One region of the Leclercia sp. GHBNCSD genome, then DNA from elsewhere that is predicted to be linked to it. Evidence: predicted binding sites of a transcription regulator. Region 1 holds the regulator's gene; the other holds the start of a gene.
What was found. Region 1 encodes Fur, which represses iron uptake genes when iron is present. Its sites were predicted from a motif close to ATAATAATGAGAACNACTATCAA; they were not measured.

Region 1 (5,676 bases):
AGAACGACGTGCAATGGTTGGGCTTCAACTGGTCTGGCGACATCTGCTACTCCTCCGACTATTTTGACCAGCTGTATGCTTACGCCGTAGAGCTGATCAACAAAGGTCTGGCCTACGTTGACGAGCTTTCCGCTGACGAAATCCGCGAATACCGCGGCACGCTGACCGCGCCGGGCAAAAACAGCCCGTACCGCGATCGCAGCGTGGAAGAGAACCTGGCGCTGTTTGAAAAAATGCGTGCCGGTGGCTTCGAAGAGGGTAAAGCCTGCCTGCGCGCTAAAATCGATATGGCCTCACCATTTATCGTGATGCGTGACCCGGTGCTGTACCGCATTAAGTTTGCCGATCACCATCAGACCGGCAGCAAGTGGTGCATCTACCCAATGTACGACTTCACCCACTGCATCAGCGATGCGCTGGAAGGCATTACTCACTCCTTATGTACGCTGGAGTTCCAGGACAACCGTCGTCTGTATGACTGGGTGCTGGATAACATCTCCATTCCGGTGCATCCGCGTCAGTACGAATTCTCTCGTCTGAATCTGGAATACACCGTGATGTCCAAGCGTAAGCTGAACCTGCTGGTTACCGACAAGCACGTTGAAGGCTGGGATGACCCGCGTATGCCAACCATCTCCGGTCTGCGTCGTCGTGGCTATACCGCCGCATCTATCCGCGAGTTTTGCAAACGCATCGGCGTGACCAAGCAGGACAACACCATTGAGATGGCGTCGCTGGAATCCTGCATTCGCGAAGATCTGAACGACAATGCGCCGCGCGCGATGGCTGTTATCGATCCGGTTAAGCTGGTTATCGAAAACTATCCTCAGGGCGAAAGCGAGCTGGTGACCATGCCGAACCATCCGAGCAAGCCGGAGATGGGTAGCCGTGAAGTGCCGTTCAGCGCAGAGATCTGGATCGATCGCGCCGACTTCCGCGAAGAAGCGAACAAGCAGTACAAACGCCTGGTGCTGGGCAAAGAAGTGCGCCTGCGTAATGCCTACGTGATCAAAGCTGAGCGTGTTGAAAAAGATGCTGAAGGCACTATCACCACGATCTTCTGCAGCTACGATGCCGAGACTCTGAGCAAAGATCCTGCCGATGGCCGCAAGGTGAAAGGCGTTATCCACTGGGTCAGCGCGGCACATGCGCTGCCGGTTGAGATCCGTCTGTACGATCGCCTCTTCAGCGTGCCAAACCCGGGTGCCGCAGAGGACTTCCTGGAGGTCATTAACCCGGAGTCGCTGGTGATCAAGCAGGGCTTTGCGGAGCCATCCCTGAAAGGGGCTGTTGCCGGCAATGCGTATCAGTTTGAGCGCGAAGGTTACTTCTGCCTCGACAGCCGCTACGCCACAGCCGATAAACTGGTGTTTAACCGTACCGTTGGTCTGCGTGATACCTGGACGAAAGTCGGCGAATAACCGATCATTTTCTGATAAACGCCGCGCATTGCGGCGTTTTTTTTGCCAGACAATCGGGTCAGAATTTAACCATATGTTCGCGTTGCGAATTAATTCCCTTTCTTAAAACTGTTCGCTTTTTCTTCCTTTTCGCAAATTCACCGTAATAGCTATCAGAATGGCTGTTTAATGCCTGCCTGTTAAAAATAACTCGCTAATTATTCCTGTTATTTTAATAAAATATTCTTCTTCCTTTGCTTTGTTACAATTAGCAATCAAATATGTGCGCTTTGTCATAATCCTGACGTTTGATCGCTGAAAAGCATTGATAATTCGCGTCGCGAAAAATAGTCTACAGAGAGGAGATGTAAGCGGGTATTTCTGGTTACCTCCACTTTTTACTTTTTGTTTTTCGCCGTTTTAGGCGCTTTAAATACGTCAAAGAGGATTAATTATGCGTACGTTCAGTGGCAAACGTAGTGCGCTAGCGCTGGCTATTGCCGGTGTAACAGCAATGTCAGGCTGGATGGTTTCTCCGAAAGCCCAGGCCGAAGGTTTTATTGATGATTCCACGCTCACGGGCGGTATTTATTACTGGCAGCGTGAACGTGACCGTAAAGATGTCGAAGCAGATAAATATAAAACTAACCTGGCTCACTCCACCTGGAACGCCAACCTCGATTTCCAGTCCGGCTATGCCGCCGATATGTTCGGTCTTGATCTTGCTGCGTTCACGGCCATTGAAATGGCGGAAAATGGCGACAGCGGCCACCCGAACGAAATTGCGTTCTCCTCCAGCAACAAAGCCTACAAAGAGGACTGGTCCGGCGATAAGAGCGGAATCAGCCTGTATAAAGCCGCAGCAAAATTTAAATACGGTCCGGTCTGGGCGCGCGGTGGCTGGCTGCAACCAACCGGCCAGACCCTGTTAGCGCCACACTGGAGCTTTATGCCAGGTACCTACCAGGGTGCCGAAGCCGGGGCAAACTTTGACTACGGCGACAGCGGGGCGCTGAGTTTCTCGTATATGTGGACCAACGAGTACAAAGCGCCTTGGCATCTTGAGATGGACAAGTTCTATCAGAATGACAGAAAAACCCGCGTTGATTATCTCCACTCATTTGGCGCGAAGTACGATTTCAAAAATAACCTGATTCTGGAAGCCGCGTTTGGCCAGGCGGAAGGCTTCATCGATCAGTACTTTGCCAAAGCGAGCTACAAACTGGATATCGTGGGCGGCCCCCTCTCTACCAGCTACCAGTTCTACGGCACGCGTGATAAAGCCGATAGCGGCACCGTGAACGATATCTACGACGGCACGGCATGGCTGCAGGCGCTGACCCTGGGTTATAAGGTCGGTCAGGTCGACTTACGTCTGGAAGGGACTTACGTTAAGGCGGAAGGGCAGCAGGGCTATTTCCTGCAGCGCATGACCCCAACCTATGCTTCGTCCAACGGTCGTCTGGACGTGTGGTGGGATAACCGCTCCGACTTCAACGCCAACGGCGAAAAAGCGGTCTTCTTCGGCGCGATGTATGACCTGAGCAACTGGAACCTCGCAGGCTGGAGCGTCGGTGCTTCTTATGTTTACGCCTGGGATGCAAAACCAGCAGACTGGCTGATCAACAGCGCGGGCCAGCGTGAAGATATCGCCTCTAACAAGATCAAAGAGTCTGCCTATAGTCTGGATGCGATCTACACCCTGCAGGACGGTCGCGCGAAAGGCACCATGTTCAAACTGCACTTCACGCAGTATGACAACCATTCCGACATCCCAAGCTACGGCGGCGGCTACGGCAACATCTTCCAGGATGAGCGTGACGTGAAATTTATGGTTATCGCCCCGTTCACCATCTTCTGATGACTCACCCGGCGGGGGATAACCCCGCCGATCGGAGACTGCTATGCTGAAAAAAATCGTACTGGTTGCGCTGCTGGCATCAGGACTGGCCGCCTGCGCACAACCCCAGACCCAGAGAGAAGACACCCGTCTGAAAGAGGCCTACAGCGCCTGTATCAATACCGCTGAAGGTTCGCCAGAAAAAATCGAAGCCTGCCAGAGCGTGCTGAACGTGCTGCGCCAGGAGAAGAAGCACGAACAGTTTGCCAACCAGGAAAGCGTGCGAGTGGCGGATTACCAAGCCTGTATTATGGCGCGCAAAACGGGTAACAATCAGGACGTGACCAAAAATTGCGACAAAATCTGGCAGGAAATTCGCAGTAATAACAGCAAGTAATTCGCTGTTTTTAACGCCCGGTGGCGCGATGCTCACCGGGTCTACCAGGGTGAAATCACCCGTAGGCCCGTGTAAGCGCAGCGCCACCGGGCTTTTTACATTATGACAGGCATAAAAAAGCCAACCGTCAGGTTGGCTCGGAGCAGGCGGATGAATTATTTCGCGTCGTGCGCGTGATCATCTTCGCGGCAGTCGCCTTCGGCACAGTGGCCATAGAGGTAGAGACTGTGGTTGGTCAGACGAATGCCATGACGGGCGGCAATTTCACGCTGACGTGATTCGATAGAGTCGTCGCTGAATTCGATCACTTTGCCGCAATCCAGGCAAATCAGGTGATCGTGGTGATGCTGCTGCGTCAGTTCAAATACGGATTTCCCGCCTTCAAAGTTGTGACGCGTCACGATGCCTGCATCGTCGAACTGGTTCAGTACACGGTAAACGGTCGCCAGACCAATCTCTTCGCCCATGTCGATCAGACGCTTGTATAAGTCTTCCGCACTGACATGATGGTTATCCGGACCCTGAAGCACTTCCAGGATTTTTAACCGTGGAAGCGTGACTTTCAGTCCGGCCTTCTTTAATGCGGTGTTGTTGTCAGTCATGCGGAATCTGTCCTGTTGCTAAACGATTCACTTCTAAAGAAGAAGTGACAGAAAATGCACCTGGGAAATGCGTCTCATTATAGAACTGCCATGACCTAATGAAAACTGCAAGTCTCAAGTAAAGTATGCTTATAAAAACGTGGTACCGCCAACAAACTTGTTACAGGGTGACCCGTTTGAACCTGGATCATTGTACAGGTATGGCAGGAAAAGTTAAAAATTTGTAGCAATTATTTTGATTGATATTACCTATCAATGCGGCGCAACTATGGCGTTGCGCCGCAGTGTGATCAGGCGTTGAGAATATCGTCGAGGTGCAGCTCTTCGCGAACCTGCTTAACCCATTTCTCTACGCGCTCAGCGGTCAGTTCAGGCTGGCGATCTTCATCGATGGCAAGACCCACGAAGTGGTTATCATCGGCCAGACCTTTAGAGGCTTCGAAGTGGTAGCCAGCAGTTGGCCAGTGACCAACGATTACGGCGCCGCGCGGCTCAATGATATCGCGGATGGTGCCGAGAGCGTCGCAGAAGTACTCTGCGTAATCTTCCTGATCGCCACAGCCGAACAGGGCAACCAGTTTGCCGTTGAAATCGATCTCTTCCAGAGACGGGAAGAAATCGTCCCAGTCGCACTGCGCTTCACCGTAGTACCAGGTAGGGATGCCCAGCAGCAGGATATCGTAGCCTTCGATATCTTCTTTGCTGCTTTTCGCAATGTCATGCACATCGGCAACGTCTTTACCTAGCTGTTTTTGAATGTTTTTTGCGATATTTTCGGTATTACCCGTGTCGCTGCCAAAAAAAATGCCGATGATTGCCATGAGTAAAATAACCTCTTGAAACTTAATGGTATGGTGGCGCAATTTAGCCACGGATAAGGGCAATCATAGCAGAACAGAGAAGCCTGCGGAAACTGCAATCACCCAGGACTGCACTCTGTGCTACATGAAAGCAATAAGAAGGGGAGTTTTCTGACTTACGCTTTGCCGTGCCATATCTCGAGCTGCGCAATCAGCATCTCTTCAATCAGCTCACTGCGGCTGATATCACGGGCATTCGCCAGCTCGTTCAGCGCATCGACGGCTTCAGCGTTCAGTTTCAGCTCGACGCGTTTAAGCCCGCGGCTTTTATCGCGTTTAAGCTGATTGCGCTTATTGATGCGCAGCTGTTCATCACGCGAAAGCGGATTGGTTTTCGGTCGTCCCGGGCGACGCTCATTCGCGAACAGATCTAATGTCGTGCGGTCCGTGTGTTCTTTGGCCATGATTTTGAGACTTCGGGGGAAACAAGACACCCTGCTAATGCCCGGGCGATAAGCGCGCCATCATACATCACCGAAAACGGCACGCCAACGACTGGAGGCCCGCTGGCGACCAGTCGCTCTCTTTTTAATCAATTTGCCGTGTCGGCGAGGTAACGACGGATAGCGCGCAGCAC
Region 2 (5,676 bases), 3.2 Mb from region 1:
GCAATTTATTGTGTCACGGGCACTGGATAATTAGCTGGCAGGGCCAGGCGCTAACCTTACCGGAGGCAAGGCGGGAAAAGGATATGGGTACCTGGGCCATCTATTCGATTATCGATCCCGAAGATGAGACCTTTGCCCAGGGGTTGCAGGAAGATGAGTGGATCATTGAAAACGTCGAATGGCTGACCGATCTCTTTTTCGACCACGGCGTTCCGCTGGAGACGGCCAGCTATCGCCAGTTTTATCAGGCGGTCAATAAACAGGACTGGCGCTGCACCAGCTGTGCGGGTTGCATGTAAACCTGCGCCAGCGCAAAGCGTTGTGGGGAGGAAAGGGTTAGGCTGCGCCTTTTCTTCTGGAGGGTTTATGGCATCCATTCATGGGCACGATGTGCTGACGATGATGATCGAGTCCGGCGAGCAATACAGCGAAGAGAGTCTGATTGCCGCGATTACGGCGCGTTTTGGTGACGAGGCGCGTTTTCACACCTGTTCAGCCGCGGACATGACGGCAGCAGAGCTGGTGGCATTTCTGGCGGCGCGCGGTAAATTCATTTCGCAGGCGTCGGGTTTTTCAACTCATGAAAGTAAAATCTGCGGCCATTAATAATAACGCGGCGCCAGATAGCGCCGCATGAATATTAATTTTGGGCATCGAGCGTCGACAGCTCTTTATCAATAAAGTACAGACCTTCACCCGATTTTCCGGCCAGGGTGAGTTTATCGATAACCGATTTAAACAGCTTCTCTTCTTCGTGCTGTTCTGCCACATACCACTGCAGGAAATTAAAGGTGGGATAATCCTGGCTGGTCATAGCCGCGTGTACCAGTTCGTTAATTTTTTGTGTGATCAGCTGTTCATGCTCGTAGGTAGCGCGGAACAGTTCATCTAATGAGGCATATTCTGCAAATGGCGATGCTACCGGGTTAATGCGCGGCAGGCTGCCGGTATCCGTAAGATAATCAAAGAGACGCTGCATGTGTGTCATCTCTTCCTGGGCGTGACGACGCATAAACGCCGCCGCGCCTTCAAAACTGTGATAGCTACACCAGGCACTCATCTGTTGATAGAGCAGGGAGGAGTAAAGCTCCAGATTCATTTGCTCATTGAGCTTGTCGATCATTTCACTTTTAAGCATGGTGTGGCTCCGTTTTATTATTAACTGGTCAACGTGAGCGTCACTATAATTTGTTATTTATTTATTTGCAAAAAGTAAAATAAATATTTAAGCAATCATAATACGAATGGGAATAAAACGCATTGCGCGCAACTCAAATATATTAATGAGAATTATTCTGTTTCGTGTTCAGAATTTTATTGCCAGCTCTAAAGCTGGCAACGAAATTAGTAATAAGCCGAGGTCGTGACGGCAGGGGCGGGGGCGTAACCGTGGCACTGGTACTGGATAGTGACGGTTTTGTTCAGACACAACGAGCCGCTGATCACGCTACAGGTTTCGATCGGCTGACCGTAGGCCTGGGCCGTACTGTATCCCATGGCCTGACATTCGCGGGTGGCAGTGCCACTTGTTACATAAGCATCATCATAAGAGGTCTGGAATAGTGGCTGACCATAATCAAGCCTGACGACCCCCGAGGTGACATCGACGCTGCTCACTTCAGCTTTGCGGGTAATACCGCAACCTGCCAGTAACAGCACCAGACCGACCGTGCATAATCTCTTCATAGAACACTCTGAATGCGTTGAAATAACCTATACTAACGCCAGACGTAAAGCGCAATGCCAGGAATAACCCCCCTGTTCTCTCTTTTCTCTTCGCCACGACCATCCGGCTCCTTCAATCATAAGCCATCCTTTTGCGAACCGGTGCTCACATCCCTCTCCATCAAAATTGTGAGCGCATCTTTGTTTTTTGAAACTATTTTTCACTTAATTTGAAAGTGCGTTTGCTTAGTAGTAAGGTGAATTGAGTAAGCTATTCACAGCGGGGTGCCCCGCATCGCATTCAGGAGACGAAGTATGAAAATTGCACTGATGATGGAAAACAGCCAGGCGCAAAAAAACGCCATCATCCTCAAGGAATTGAACGCCGTTGCTGAAGAGAAAGGTTTCCCGGTTTATAACGTTGGGATGAGCGACGAAAACGATCACCACCTGACCTATATTCATCTGGGGATCATGGCGAGCATTCTGCTGAACTCTAAAGCGGTTGATTTCGTGGTGACCGGTTGCGGTACCGGCCAGGGTGCGCTGATGTCCCTGAACATCCACCCGGGCGTGGTGTGTGGCTACTGCATCGATCCTGCTGACGCCTTCCTGTTTGCACAGATCAACAACGGTAACGCACTCGCCCTGCCATTTGCCAAAGGCTTCGGCTGGGGTGCAGAGCTGAACGTGCGCTTTATCTTTGAAAAAGCCTTCACTGGCCGTAAAGGCGAAGGTTATCCGCCAGAGCGTAAAGAGCCTCAGGTTCGCAACGCGGGCATCCTGAATCAGGTGAAAGCGGCTGTGGTGAAAGAGAACTATCTCGACACCCTGCGCGCCATCGATCCGGAGCTGGTTAAAACTGCGGTTACCGGTCAGCGTTTCCAGCAGTGCTTCTTCGAGAACTGCCAGGATAAAGAGATCGAAGCCTTTGTCCGCGGTATTATCGGCTAAGTTGCTAACACCGATAAAAAGCCAGCTTGCGCTGGCTTTTTTTATGCCTCTTTTCTGGATACCGCACTGCCGGCATCTTTTACCAGCCGCAGGGTATCGACCATCCCCAGCAGACAGACCAGCGCAATCGCCACAAACGCCAGCCGGAAGCTGATGCCCGGTAGCGACGCCATCCCCAGCCATTCGCTACACAGTTCGCCGATGCGGATCCCGATGGCGCCGAGGGTGATCCCCAGCCCCACTGCCAGCTGGGTGGCGGTGGAAAATAGGGTGTTGGCATAGCTCATTTGCGGCGAAGGCACATCCGCAAAGGCAAGGGTGCTGATGGCGGTAAACTGAATGGAACGGAACACGCCGCCGAGATAGAGCACCAGCATGATAACCCACACCGGGGTTTGCGGGGTCAGGAAAGCGCAGGCCAGCAGGGCCAGCACGTTCAGCGCGCCGTTGATCAGCAGCAACTTTTTAAAACCCAGCCCGCGCAGCAGTGGCGTGGTGGCGGGTTTGATGGTCAGGTTACCGACGAATACCGCCAGCACCAGCAAACCGGAGTGGAAGGCATCCATGCCAAAGCCCACCTGAAAAAGCAGCGGCAGCAAAAACGGCACGGCGCTGATGGAGGCGCGAAACAGCGAGCCGCCAAACATCGTTACGCGAAACGTGGGCACCTGCAGGGCATCAAGACGGATCATTGGCCACTCGGTGCGCCGGAAATGACGCAGGGCATAAATCATGGTCACCATCCCTGTTGCCAGTAGTGCAAGGGTCACGCCTGTATTCACCTCCTGCGCCCCCATCATCTCCATGGCATAGACCAGGCTCACCATCGCCACCGAGGTGGCGATAAAGCCCGGCGTATCGAACGGGCGACGGGTCTCTTCATAGATATCGGGAATAATGCGCAGTGCCAGCACGATAGCTATTAGCCCTAACGGCACGTTAATAAAGAATATCCAGCGCCAGTTGGCATAGCTGGTAATAAAGCCCCCCAGCGGCGGGCCGATGATGGGTGCCACCAGCGCGGGCCAGGTGAGGGTGGCGATGGCGGTAATCAACAGGTGCTTGGGCGTGGTGCGCAATACGGCAAGGCGGCCTACCGGCACCATTAATGCACCGCCCATTCCCTGCAGTACGCGCATGGCGATGAACTGATCCACGCTGGTGGCGAGACCGCACAGCACCGAGGCGAGAGTGAAGATCGCCAGGGCAAGGGTAAACACCTTACGCGCGCCAAAGCGATCGGCGATCCAGCCGCTGGCCGGAATAAGTACCGCCAGGGTGATCAGATAGGCGCTGATCCCGAGATTAAGATCGACCGCCTGTACGCCAAAGCTTTTCGCCATATCGGGTAATGCCGTGGCGATCACCGTACCGTCCAGAAACTCCATAAAGAACGCGCCGGCCACCAGCAGCGCGGCGGGAGAGATCCCGCTGGCCGCTTTAGCGGAGTGATTTTCAGTCATTTTTTCTCTGCCACTTAAAATTTTTTTTAAAAATTTACGGTAACCCGCGGTGCGATAATTTGCTGATTAATATTAGATTTTAATCGGAACGGTGTTTTGTTTTAAATAAACTGGCGTGATGAATATCACAAAAACATTGATTTCTGTGATGAAGGTCATATTATAGCCGCATCAACATTAACACCTGCATAACACTTAGCCGGAGCATACCGATGAAATTGCGCAAAATCCTGAAAAGCATGTTCGAATCCTACTGCAAGACCTTTAAGGACGTACCGCCAGGCGCGATGTTCTGATAAGAAAAACCTGCTCCGGCAGGTTTTTTTGTGCCTGTACGCCGCATCAGGGCTGACGTTTTGCTACTATGACGGCCTTTCAAACAGGAGAAGCCTATGTCTCAAAACCTGAGTGCCGATCAGGAACTGATCTCTGACGTCGTTGCATGCCAGCTGGTCATCAAACAAATTCTTGATGTGATTGAAATCATTGCTCCCGCAGAAGTGCGCGAGAAAATGTCCAGTCAGCTGAAAAACATCGATTTCGCCAGCAATCCTGCGTCGGCCGACCCTGTTACGCTGCGCGCCGTGCAGAAAGCCATTGCGCTGATCGAGCTGAAATTCACACCGCAGGGTGAGTCTCACTAAAATAAACCGGTGTTTTGATTTATAAACGGTTTTGTGAGAATAATGTGAACGGGCGACCCAGGGTCGCCCGAAATGTGAGTTACATGAAGCTCTGCACCAGTAGGGTAGTGACTCTTTTGCAAAAAATTACCCGGCACAGGCCGGGTAATTCAGTTAACGCGCAGAATCAGTGGTGCTGACGGCTGACGACGTTAAGCAGCTGGCGATCGGTCTGTTCCAGACCCATGCCGGTGAGACGTGCCTTGCGAACTTCATCAAGGATGGTTTTGAGTAATACCCCATCCTGCTGCTGTTCTTTCTCAATATCATGCAGGAAGTTAAGCGTAGAAGTGTCTTTCATTTTCCGCGCTTCATCCGTTAATTGATTCAGCGTCTGACAGCGCTGCTCATACTCTTCCAGCGTGCGCTGGAAAACTGCTTCCAGGCAATTGCACTCTTCGTCAGTCATATCCACGGGTTTCAAAACCGGCATAGCGCCTGATGCTTTTAAAAAATCGAAAACGCGCATCATTTGCGTAACGTTGCTCTGCGCCTGGAGGCGCAGGAAAGTCGCGGAACCGGTTAGCTGATGTTCTGAACACCACTCGCTGAGGTGCAAAGAGAGATTAGACGCATGAAACTCGAGGTTCATCTGCGTGTTGAGCCTGGTGATCATATCCGAGACAGCCATATCCATTCCCTTTTCTTCGTTTATGTAACCAAAAAATAATCATCATTAACGATAGTTCACTACAGAATAAAAGCATTCTGTTTTCCCTGTATGTGATCCCAAATTCGTTTCAGGCATCAGGTAAAATTCATCATAACAGCGAATCCATTATAAGAAAATCCTTATAAATATATTCTTACTAAACCTTACCCCCCATCAGGAATTAAAAAAAATGGAGGATTTCGAGAGGGGAGGGTCGAGGTTGAAGATGATTAAGAGATTGTATTATAATGATTTGTAT

Region 2: ftnA (non-heme ferritin) is a predicted target of Fur. The motif match lies at 1,278-1,300, and genes of this name have one in related genera.

The regions. Positions count from the first base shown of each region.
Region 1 covers NZ_JBQVYO010000001.1:573,061-578,736, reverse strand. Annotated here, with positions in the region: gene glnS (glutamine--tRNA ligase) at 1-1,421, shown strand, start outside; gene chiP (chitoporin ChiP) at 1,855-3,261, shown strand; gene chiQ (ChiQ/YbfN family lipoprotein) at 3,308-3,637, shown strand; gene fur (ferric iron uptake transcriptional regulator) at 3,793-4,239, opposite strand; gene fldA (flavodoxin FldA) at 4,530-5,060, opposite strand; gene ybfE (LexA regulated protein) at 5,216-5,503, opposite strand; gene ybfF (esterase) at 5,632-5,676, opposite strand, start outside.
Region 2 covers NZ_JBQVYO010000001.1:3,723,464-3,729,139, forward strand. Annotated here, with positions in the region: gene ACT3IC_RS17770 (hypothetical protein) at 1-299, shown strand, start outside; gene ACT3IC_RS17775 (YecH family metal-binding protein) at 367-606, shown strand; gene ftnA (non-heme ferritin) at 641-1,138, opposite strand; gene yecR (YecR family lipoprotein) at 1,345-1,686, opposite strand; gene ACT3IC_RS17790 (RpiB/LacA/LacB family sugar-phosphate isomerase) at 1,981-2,619, shown strand; gene ACT3IC_RS17795 (MFS transporter) at 2,661-4,082, opposite strand; gene azuC (stress response protein AzuC) at 4,295-4,378, shown strand; gene ACT3IC_RS17805 (DUF2766 family protein) at 4,475-4,726, shown strand; gene ACT3IC_RS17810 (non-heme ferritin-like protein) at 4,893-5,396, opposite strand.